Regions from separate parts of the Klebsiella sp. MISC125 genome, predicted to be linked through region 1. Evidence: predicted binding sites of a transcription regulator. Region 1 holds the regulator's gene; each other region holds the start of a gene.
The links. Region 1 encodes PurR, which represses purine synthesis genes. Its sites were predicted from a motif close to CANGCAAACGTTTGCNTG; they were not measured.
Positions count from the first base shown of each region.

Region 1 (2,204 bases):
AGGTATTCAACGGCGTCTGGGATGCGTTAGCTGATGGCCGCGTGGAATTAGCTATCGGCGCGACGCGCTCTATTCCCGTCGGTGGGCGCTATGCGTTTCGCGATATGGGGATGCTGAGTTGGGATTGCGTGGTGGCCAGCGATCATCCTTTGGCGAAAATAGACGGCCCGTTAAGCGACGATGTGTTGCGCAACTGGCCGTCGCTGGTACGGGAAGATACTTCACGCTCGCTACCGAAACGCACGACGTGGCTGCTGGATAATCAGAAGAGGGTGGTGGTACCGGACTGGGACGCTTCCGCGACTTGCCTCAGCGCAGGGTTGTGTGTTGGCATGGTGCCAAAGCATTTTGCACAGCCGCGAATTGATAGCGGAGAATGGACGGCGCTGGCGCTGGAAAACCCATTCCCTGATGCGGCCTGCTGCCTGACGTGGCAACAAAGCGATGCTTCACCGGCGCTGATGTGGCTGCTGGATTACCTTGGCGACAGTGAAACGCTGAACAGGGAGTGGCTGCGGGCGCCGGAATAGCCGGCGCCGCGAGGAGAATTAACGGCGATAATCGACAAACGGACCGTCGGCCACGGATCGACGTTCGACCAGGCGCGGATGTACTTCAATAGACTGGGAAATTTCGCGCTTGTTGACGATGCGGTCCAGCAGCATGTTGAAGGCCGCTTCGCCCAGAGAATCTTTTGGCTGATGGATGGTGGTCAGCGCCGGGCTGAAGTAGCGGGCGTTGCGCACATTGTCATAACCGATCAGCGAAATATCCTGCGGCACGCGCAGACCCATTTCATCTGCTGCACAAATAGCGCCCATCGCCATGATATCCCCGCCGCAGAAAATCGCCGTCGGGCGATGGTGTTGGCTGAGGATTTGCTGCATCGCGCGGTAGCCGGATTCCGGCTCGAAATCACCTTGCACGACCCAGTTTTCAGGAACGTTGATCTGCGCTTCTTCCATCGCTTTCATAAAGCCCGCCAGGCGGCCGGCACCGGTGTTCCGCTCAAGCGGGCCGGGGATCACGCCAATTTCGCGATGACCGCGTTCCACCAGATAGCGCCCGGCGATATAACCCCCTTCGAAGGCGTTATCGATAACCGAGTCGGTGAAGTCGGCTTTTGCTTCACCCCAGTCCATCACGACCATCGGAATATGGCGATATTCTTCCAGCATGCTCAGTACCGACTCAGGATACTCAGAACACATCACCAGCAGGCCGTCCACGCGCTTCTGCGCCATCATTGACAGGTAGGCGCGCTGTTTCTCCGGATCGTTCCATGCGTTGCCGAGAATCAGGGTATAGCCCTTCTGGAAGCAACTTTTCTCAACGGATTCGATAATTTCGGCAAAATAGGCCGCTTCGCTGCTGGTCGCCAGCAATCCGATAGACTTAGTGTGATTAACCTTCAGGCTGCGAGCAACGGCGCTGGGGGAGTAGTGCAGTTCTTTAATCGCAGCCCACACAGCGTTGCGTGTCTCTTCCGCAACGAAACGCGTTTTGTTAATTACATGTGATACTGTTGTAGTGGAAACGTTTGCGCGCTTCGCTACATCTTTAATAGTTGCCATTACTTCTCACTCCAGACCTTGACCTGATCGCCCGTTAATCGGTACGTAAACGTTTGCCTGTACACACCCTGATGCCAAAATTGAACATTGCATCACGTCGGGAAAACGACACAGAACGACAGGAAGGGGTCAATGGCCGATACGCTTTCAAATTAGCGTGGGATTTTGTCCGATCTTGGGGCAAAGGGGAAGAGCAAAAATGTGCATCCCTCTAAATCTCGGAAGATATTTGCGCTAATCTATGTAAAAATGAGCAAGCTCACTTTTCATGTGGGGATAATCAAGGGGAAAAATTGATGGATACAGATTTAAAGTTTTCGCTGACAACGACGATTATTGTTCTGGGTTTGATTGTCGCCGCAGGGCTGACCGCCATACTGCACTAATTCCAATATGAGGGAGACATCGTTCTCCCTTTTCTTTTTCCGCCATTATTATCAATTTCGCAAAAATCTTTTGCCATTTCGTTTACTTTTGTTTTTCTGTGATTGATGTCATGCTTTTGGCTTCTGATGAGATGCCGTCGCTGAAGACGGCCCGATGGAGTCATTGAATGAAAATCAACTTTCCCCTGCTCGCTCTGGCGATCGGTGCCTTCGGTATCGGTACTACCGAGTTCTCCCCGATGGG
Region 1 covers NZ_CP180448.1:2,760,037-2,762,240, forward strand. The annotation lists gene punR (DNA-binding transcriptional activator PunR) at 1-530, shown strand, start outside; gene purR (HTH-type transcriptional repressor PurR) at 549-1,574, opposite strand; gene ACMYSL_RS13085 (YnhF family membrane protein) at 1,871-1,960, shown strand; gene ACMYSL_RS13090 (MFS transporter) at 2,128-2,204, shown strand, end outside.

Region 2 (2,204 bases), 390 kb from region 1:
TGTTCGATATCTTTGCGAACGTCCTGCGGCAGGTTTAGCGCTTCGCCGAGCGCATTCAGATAGCTGCGCTCCATAAAGTGGTCAATATCAATGACCGCACAGCTGATGTAATACACTTCGAGCGCCTCTTGCTCGTTGCTGATGCCCTGCGCCAGGCGCTGAGGGTCGAGAGGCTGAGACAGCGCCCTGTCGATTAATACCCGCCCCTGCACGTCAATGTTTGCTGCACGTAGCTGCTCTTCAATGCTGGCCCGTTCGCGTTCGTCAATATGCCCGTCGCTTTTGGCGGCGAAGACCAGCGCCATAATCAGCCGTTCACTGCGGGCGTCGAGCTCGACTTGCGTTGAAGATTGCGCCTGAATGGGCGCAGAGGCTGAAGGTGAGTAAGCCGGTTCCTGTGGCGAGCCTGCACGCATTTTTTGCTGATATTTATTCCACAACACGCTGCCTGCGATCGCCCCACCGCCGACCAGCAGCGCGCCAGTGCCGTATTTGGCCAACAGTTTACGCGATGATTTGCTGGCAACCAGTAGCCCTGCCAGCCCGCCAAGCGCACCCGGCAACAGCAGATTTTTGCCGCTTGATTGATCGTCAGATGAAGAAGACAGCCCCTGCTGACCCAGCAGAGACTGCAGTTGATTAAGCCAGTTAGCCATACTTTTCCTCGTTGCGCGATAAGCGATACCACCAGCCTAAACGACGCGATGTCAGGAAATGTTATGGGCTGCTAAAGAAGCGCAAATTTAGCCTCAAAAAGGGGCTTAACCGAATTTTTGCCGCCAGAGAACCCGGCGGCAGAGAGCACACTCAGGCGGCTTTTACTTTACGCGGTTTAGCCTGAACTTCAGCTGCTGCTTCAGGGACGGCGTCGGCATTATCCTCGACGATCTCCGCCTGGGCGTGTTGTTCATCAGCGCTGCTTTCGGCTTCCGGCAGTTTCCCGGACCGCAGAATATGATTTAAGGTCTCTTTGCGCTCGGCCAGCCACATTGACATGCTATCGCGCTGGGTTTCATCAAGCGTCAGCGGACAGTCAACTAGCCAGTCGTTGAGCACTTCCGCCAGATCGAGCATTTTGTCGTAAGCATCGGCCTCTTTTTTGCTGGCAAAAGACATTTTTTCCTCACCTTCGCGAATCACCACATATTTAATTTCAACCGCCATGATGCAGCCTCTTTATACTGTATTTTTATACAGTATAGCAAATTTTCGCGCTGAACTCAAATTACACACATAAAGACAGACGCAAACGTTTTCGTTTATAATGCGGCGCATGTTTTTTACTGCGGAAGAGAGTTATGACTGTATTAGGCACGGCGCTGCGCCCTGCGGCAACAAAGGTAATGCTGTTAGGGTCCGGCGAACTGGGTAAAGAAGTGGCTATCGAATGCCAGCGCCTGGGGATTGAAACCATCGCCGTCGACCGTTACCCGGACGCGCCAGCGATGCAGGTAGCGCACCGTTCACATGTCATCAATATGCTGCACGGCGAAACCTTGCAGGCGCTAATCGAACAGGAAAAACCTGACTTCATCGTACCGGAAATTGAAGCTATCGCCACCGATACCCTGGTGGCGCTGGAGCAAGCCGGGAAAAAGGTCGTCCCTACCGCGCGGGCGGCGAAGCTCACCATGAACCGCGAAGGAATCCGTCGCCTGGCTGCCGAAGAGCTGAAGTTACCGACCTCAGCCTATCGTTTTGCCGATAGCGAAGCGGCGTTTCGTGAAGCTGTCGCAGGGATCGGCCTGCCGTGCATCGTCAAGCCAGTGATGAGCTCTTCCGGCAAAGGTCAGAGCTTTATTCGCTCCAGCGAACAGCTGGCTGAAGCCTGGCAGTATGCACAGCAAGGCGGGCGCGCCGGAGCCGGTCGCGTTATCGTTGAAGGCGTGGTGAATTTTGATTTTGAAATTACCCTGCTGACCGTGAGCGCCGTGGATGGCGTACATTTCTGCGCACCGGTCGGTCATCGTCAGGAAGATGGCGACTATCGTGAATCCTGGCAGCCACAGCAGATGAGCGATTTGGCGCTGGAACGTGCGCAGGAAATAGCCCGCGAAGTGGTGCTGGCTCTGGGCGGTCACGGCCTGTTCGGCGTCGAGCTGTTCGTCTGCGGTGATGATGTAATTTTTAGCGAAGTCTCACCGCGCCCGCACGACACCGGCATGGTCACGCTGATTTCGCAGGATTTATCAGAGTTCGCCCTG
Region 2 covers NZ_CP180448.1:2,367,824-2,370,027, reverse strand. The annotation lists gene ACMYSL_RS11180 (tellurite resistance TerB family protein) at 1-656, opposite strand, end outside; gene ACMYSL_RS11175 (YebG family protein) at 808-1,164, opposite strand; gene purT (formate-dependent phosphoribosylglycinamide formyltransferase) at 1,299-2,204, shown strand, end outside.
Region 2: the regulator PurR is predicted to act here: its motif matches at 1,243-1,260, upstream of purT (formate-dependent phosphoribosylglycinamide formyltransferase).

Region 3 (2,204 bases), 980 kb from region 1:
GGCGATAGACACTTCAATGCGCATAATTGCCCCCTGTGTAATATACTGTTTATTTATACAGTATCATTTGCACGTTTACAACAGGGAGCGCGGGATTTATTTTTTCATCGTCCAGCGCACGGTTTCTCCGGCGAGGAACGGCACCAGTGAATCGCCTGGCAGCGAGATACTCTCTACCACTGTGCTTTCCTCACGCACCAGTTCAACATAGGTTTCATTGACCGGCAGACCATAGAAACGTGGGCCATTAAGTGAACAAAAAGCTTCAAAGTGCTGTAGAGCGTTCATCTCTTCAAACACCGTCGCGTAACTTCCCAACGCGGTTGGCGCGTTGAAACAACCTGCGCAGCCGCAACTGGCCTCCTTGCGGTGACGGGCATGCGGGGCGGAGTCAGTGCCAAGGAAGGCTCGCTCGAAACCGCTGGCGACCAGTTCACGCAGTGCCTGCTGATGGATATTACGTTTCAAAATCGGTAGACAGTAAAGGTGAGGGCGCACGCCGCCAACCAGCATATGGTTGCGGTTAAACATCAGATGCTGAGGGGTAATGGTGGCCGCCAGCAGGTCGTTACCATCGCGTACATACTCAGCGGCGTCTTTCGTGGTGATGTGTTCGAAGACAACCTTCAGGCCGGGCAGACGCTGGCGCAAAGGCTCCATGACCGTGTCAATAAAGCGTGCTTCTCTGTCGAAAATATCGATATCAGAGTGGGTGACTTCACCGTGAACCAGCAGCGGCATGCCCAGTTTTTCCATACGCTCAAGCACTGGCATGATGGCATCGGTGCTGGTAACGCCATGGCTGGAGTTGGTCGTGGCATTGGCCGGATAGAGTTTGGCGGCAGTAAACACGCCCTCGTTAAATCCGCGTTCCAGTTCTGCCGGGTCGAGTGTATCGGTCAGATAGCAGGTCATTAGCGGTGTAAAATCATGATCCGCAGGGACGGCATCAAGAATACGCTGGCGGTAGGCGATGGCGGCTTCTACTGTGGTGACAGGAGGGACCAGATTCGGCATCACGATCGCCCGGCTATAAAATTCACTGGTATAAGGCACGACGGTTTTTAACATATCGTCATCGCGCAGATGAATATGCCAGTCGTCAGGGCGGCGGATTTTCAATACCTGGGATTGTGCTGTCATGGAAGGCTCCGGCTAATAAGTTCAGTCATCAGGGCTGTTTTTGCCGGGCACCAAGGATAAGCGTAAACGTTTTCCTTTGCATCAATTTCCGTAAAAAAACGGGCGCTGAAGCGCCCGAAGAATTAATTGGTGAAGGGGATGATGATCTCCCCTGGTTTCACCTCGATACCTTTAGCATACTTTTTCGCCAATGCTTCACCAGTGCTGGCATCTTCGCGCAGCACGTAAGCGGGCTGTTGATTGAAGTAGCTACGTAGTGATTGATTGAGATAGGGGATTAGCGTTTGGACGACAGACTGCAGCTTCTCAGGGTGGACTTTCGCATCAACAACTTCCATCTCCTGCAAGAAAATGGCCCCCTTTTCTTTATTAAAGACCGGAAGCGCTTTGAGCTTCAGATCAATGGTTGCTTTCTGGTTACCGAATAATGAATTCAGATCTAAATTCGCCACTCCGCTTAACGTCACTTTGTTCGGTTCTTCACGACCAATGGCGCTGGTAAGGTTTTTCAGCTCAATGTGGGCATCCGCTACGCCAGGCAGGCCAATATCCTTGGCGAAGTGATTACGTTTCTGCAGCGCCTGGTTGATTTCCTGCTCGCTAACTGAATATTGCGTAAGCTGGTTACAGCCGCTCAGAAGGCCGCTAACAATAAGCGCGGCCGCGATAAACATCTTTTTCATTGGGTTCCTTAATGTCATGCCATAGGTTCATCCTGACACAAAGCAGCATGGCCTACCAGCACGGGAGGTGCTAGCGGAAAAGACTGAAAAAGAAGCGAGGTGGCAGCGAACGACCCAACCTTTCGCTGCCTTAGGTCTAAATGGCCATAGATGACAGTAAATTAATCTGCGTCTGTTTGGCCATATTATCGCGGTAGGCAGCGACGCGGCTTGGCCAGCTCACACCTGCGACCAGCGTCAGGCTGCGCAGTAGCGGAAAGAGATGAATATCATCTTCAGACAGTTCCCCATTAACGGCGTTAGGCTGAACTATCAGTTTATCCAGCGCCCGCAGATCGTCGCTGATGTTCTTAACCAGCCCGGGGGAATGTGCGAGAT
Region 3 covers NZ_CP180448.1:3,743,262-3,745,465, reverse strand. The annotation lists gene dinI (DNA damage-inducible protein I) at 1-24, opposite strand, end outside; gene pyrC (dihydroorotase) at 97-1,143, opposite strand; gene ACMYSL_RS17755 (lipoprotein) at 1,266-1,826, opposite strand; gene grxB (glutaredoxin 2) at 1,963-2,204, opposite strand, start outside.
Region 3: the regulator PurR is predicted to act here: its motif matches at 1,203-1,220, upstream of pyrC (dihydroorotase).

Region 4 (2,204 bases), 2.0 Mb from region 1:
CCACCAGACGAGAGTCGATAACTTTGGTATCTACGGCGAAACAGAAAGGGCAATGCATAGCGCGTCCTGACATGTAATTAAACTAACAGGTAGTTTACCGCGAAGTGACGCGACAACAAAGGAAGAGCTTTTGAGATAAAGGATCTATAGTGCGCTTACTCGAACAGTCTACCATTAAGCATCCTCTGTTAACGGAATCCCAACCATGACAAGACGTTATTTAAAACTGGCCATTATGGGTAGCCTTTTCACCCTCAGCGCCTGTGCACAGCAAAGCGAAGTCCGCCAGATGAACCAGAGCGTGAGTACGTTGAGCAAAGAGATGACCCAGCTCAATCAGCAAACGGTAAAAATTACTCAGCAAAACGTCCTGAATGCAAAATCGACCCGCGGTGTTTATCTGCTGCCGGACGCAAAAACGCCAGCGCGATTGAACAGCCAGATCGGTACTCTGCGCATGTCGCTGCTCAATATCACGCCAGATGGTGACGGAACCAGGTTGACGCTGCGCATTCAGGGCGAATCCAACGATCCGCTGCCGGCATTTAGCGCAACAGTGGCTTCAGGACAAATCAGCGGTACGACTGAGAATTATCAGGAAGTGAACGTGCAGGATCAGCTGATTAGCGCCCCGGAAAGCACGCTGGCACCCAGCGATGTCGATATTCCACTGCGCCTGAATGGCGTCACGCCGGAACAAGTCGGTTTTGTCCGTATCCACGATATTCAGCCCGCAAATATGCAGTAACACCTTCCGCCGGATATCACAAACATCCGGCGCTTCCCTGCACTGAAAATCCATTTACAGATTTCCCGATCGGTTCACTAAAAATTGACAGCATTTATGAATTTCAGTGGCATTTTGTCAAGAAATGCATAAAATCGTGAACGCAATCGATTACGTATATGTTCGTTATGTGAAACAACACATATTTTTGTGAGCAATGATTCCTATAATAGACGCCACAGAAATACGAAATATTTAGAAACGCTTCGGCGATTCTTTTAACGCCTTCAGGCTTAATTTAAACAGTGGCATCATTATGAAAAAAACATTACTGGCAGCGGGCGCCGCTCTTGCGCTCTCCGCATCTTTCTCTGTCAGCGCGGCAGAAAACGACAAACCGCAGTATCTGTCTGATTGGTGGCACCAGAGTGTAAACGTGGTGGGTAGCTATCACACCCGTTTTGGGCCGCAGATCCGTAACGATACCTATCTGGAATATGAAGCGTTCGCCAAGAAAGACTGGTTTGATTTCTATGGCTATATGGATGCGCCGGTCTTCTTCGGTGGTAACACCGACGCAAAAGGTATCTGGAACCACGGTTCGCCGCTGTTTATGGAAATTGAGCCACGCTTCTCTATCGACAAACTGACTGGTACTGACCTCAGCTTCGGTCCGTTCAAAGAGTGGTATTTCGCGAACAACTACATCTACGATATGGGCCGCAACAAGTCCGGTCGTCAGAGCACCTGGTACATGGGTCTGGGTACCGATATCGATACCGGCCTGCCGATGAGTCTGTCCCTGAACGTCTATGCGAAATACCAGTGGCAGAACTACGCAGCGTCCAACGAAAATGAGTGGGACGGCTACCGCTTCAAAGTGAAATACTTTGTGCCGCTGACCGATCTGTGGGGCGGTTCACTGAGCTATATCGGCTTCACCAACTTTGACTGGGGTTCCGATCTGGGCGATGACAACTTCTATGATATGAACGGCAAGCATGCGCGCACCAGCAACTCCATCGCTTCCAGCCATATCCTGGCCCTGAACTACGATCACTGGCACTACTCTGTCGTGGCGCGTTACTGGCATAACGGTGGCCAATGGGCGGACGACGCTAAGCTGAACTTCGGCAACGGCGACTTTAACGTCCGTTCTACCGGCTGGGGTGGTTACCTCGTAGTCGGTTACAACTTCTAATCTGCTCTGTTTTCCCCGGCGTCCGCGCCGGGGATACCTCATCATTAGCGCTCTTCGCATCTCACCTTACGCATAAAATCGCTCAATGAACGATCGGCTCGTTCGCTGAAATGACGCCCGGTCATGACAATATCCAGGCACCGATCAAGGCGAAAACAGCGATAATCCTCACGCAGCTCGCACCAGGTTACCAGCAGCCAACGTTCTCCCCAGAAAAAAAGCCCCAGCGGCAGCACTTCGCGCTGCGACACGTTTCCGGCCTCATCACGATAGTGC
Region 4 covers NZ_CP180448.1:4,778,467-4,780,670, forward strand. The annotation lists gene nrdR (transcriptional regulator NrdR) at 1-58, opposite strand, end outside; gene ACMYSL_RS22455 (DUF3251 domain-containing protein) at 206-748, shown strand; gene ACMYSL_RS22460 (nucleoside-specific channel-forming protein Tsx) at 1,044-1,928, shown strand; gene ACMYSL_RS22465 (helix-turn-helix transcriptional regulator) at 1,973-2,204, opposite strand, start outside.
Region 4: the regulator PurR is predicted to act here: its motif matches at 888-905, upstream of ACMYSL_RS22460 (nucleoside-specific channel-forming protein Tsx).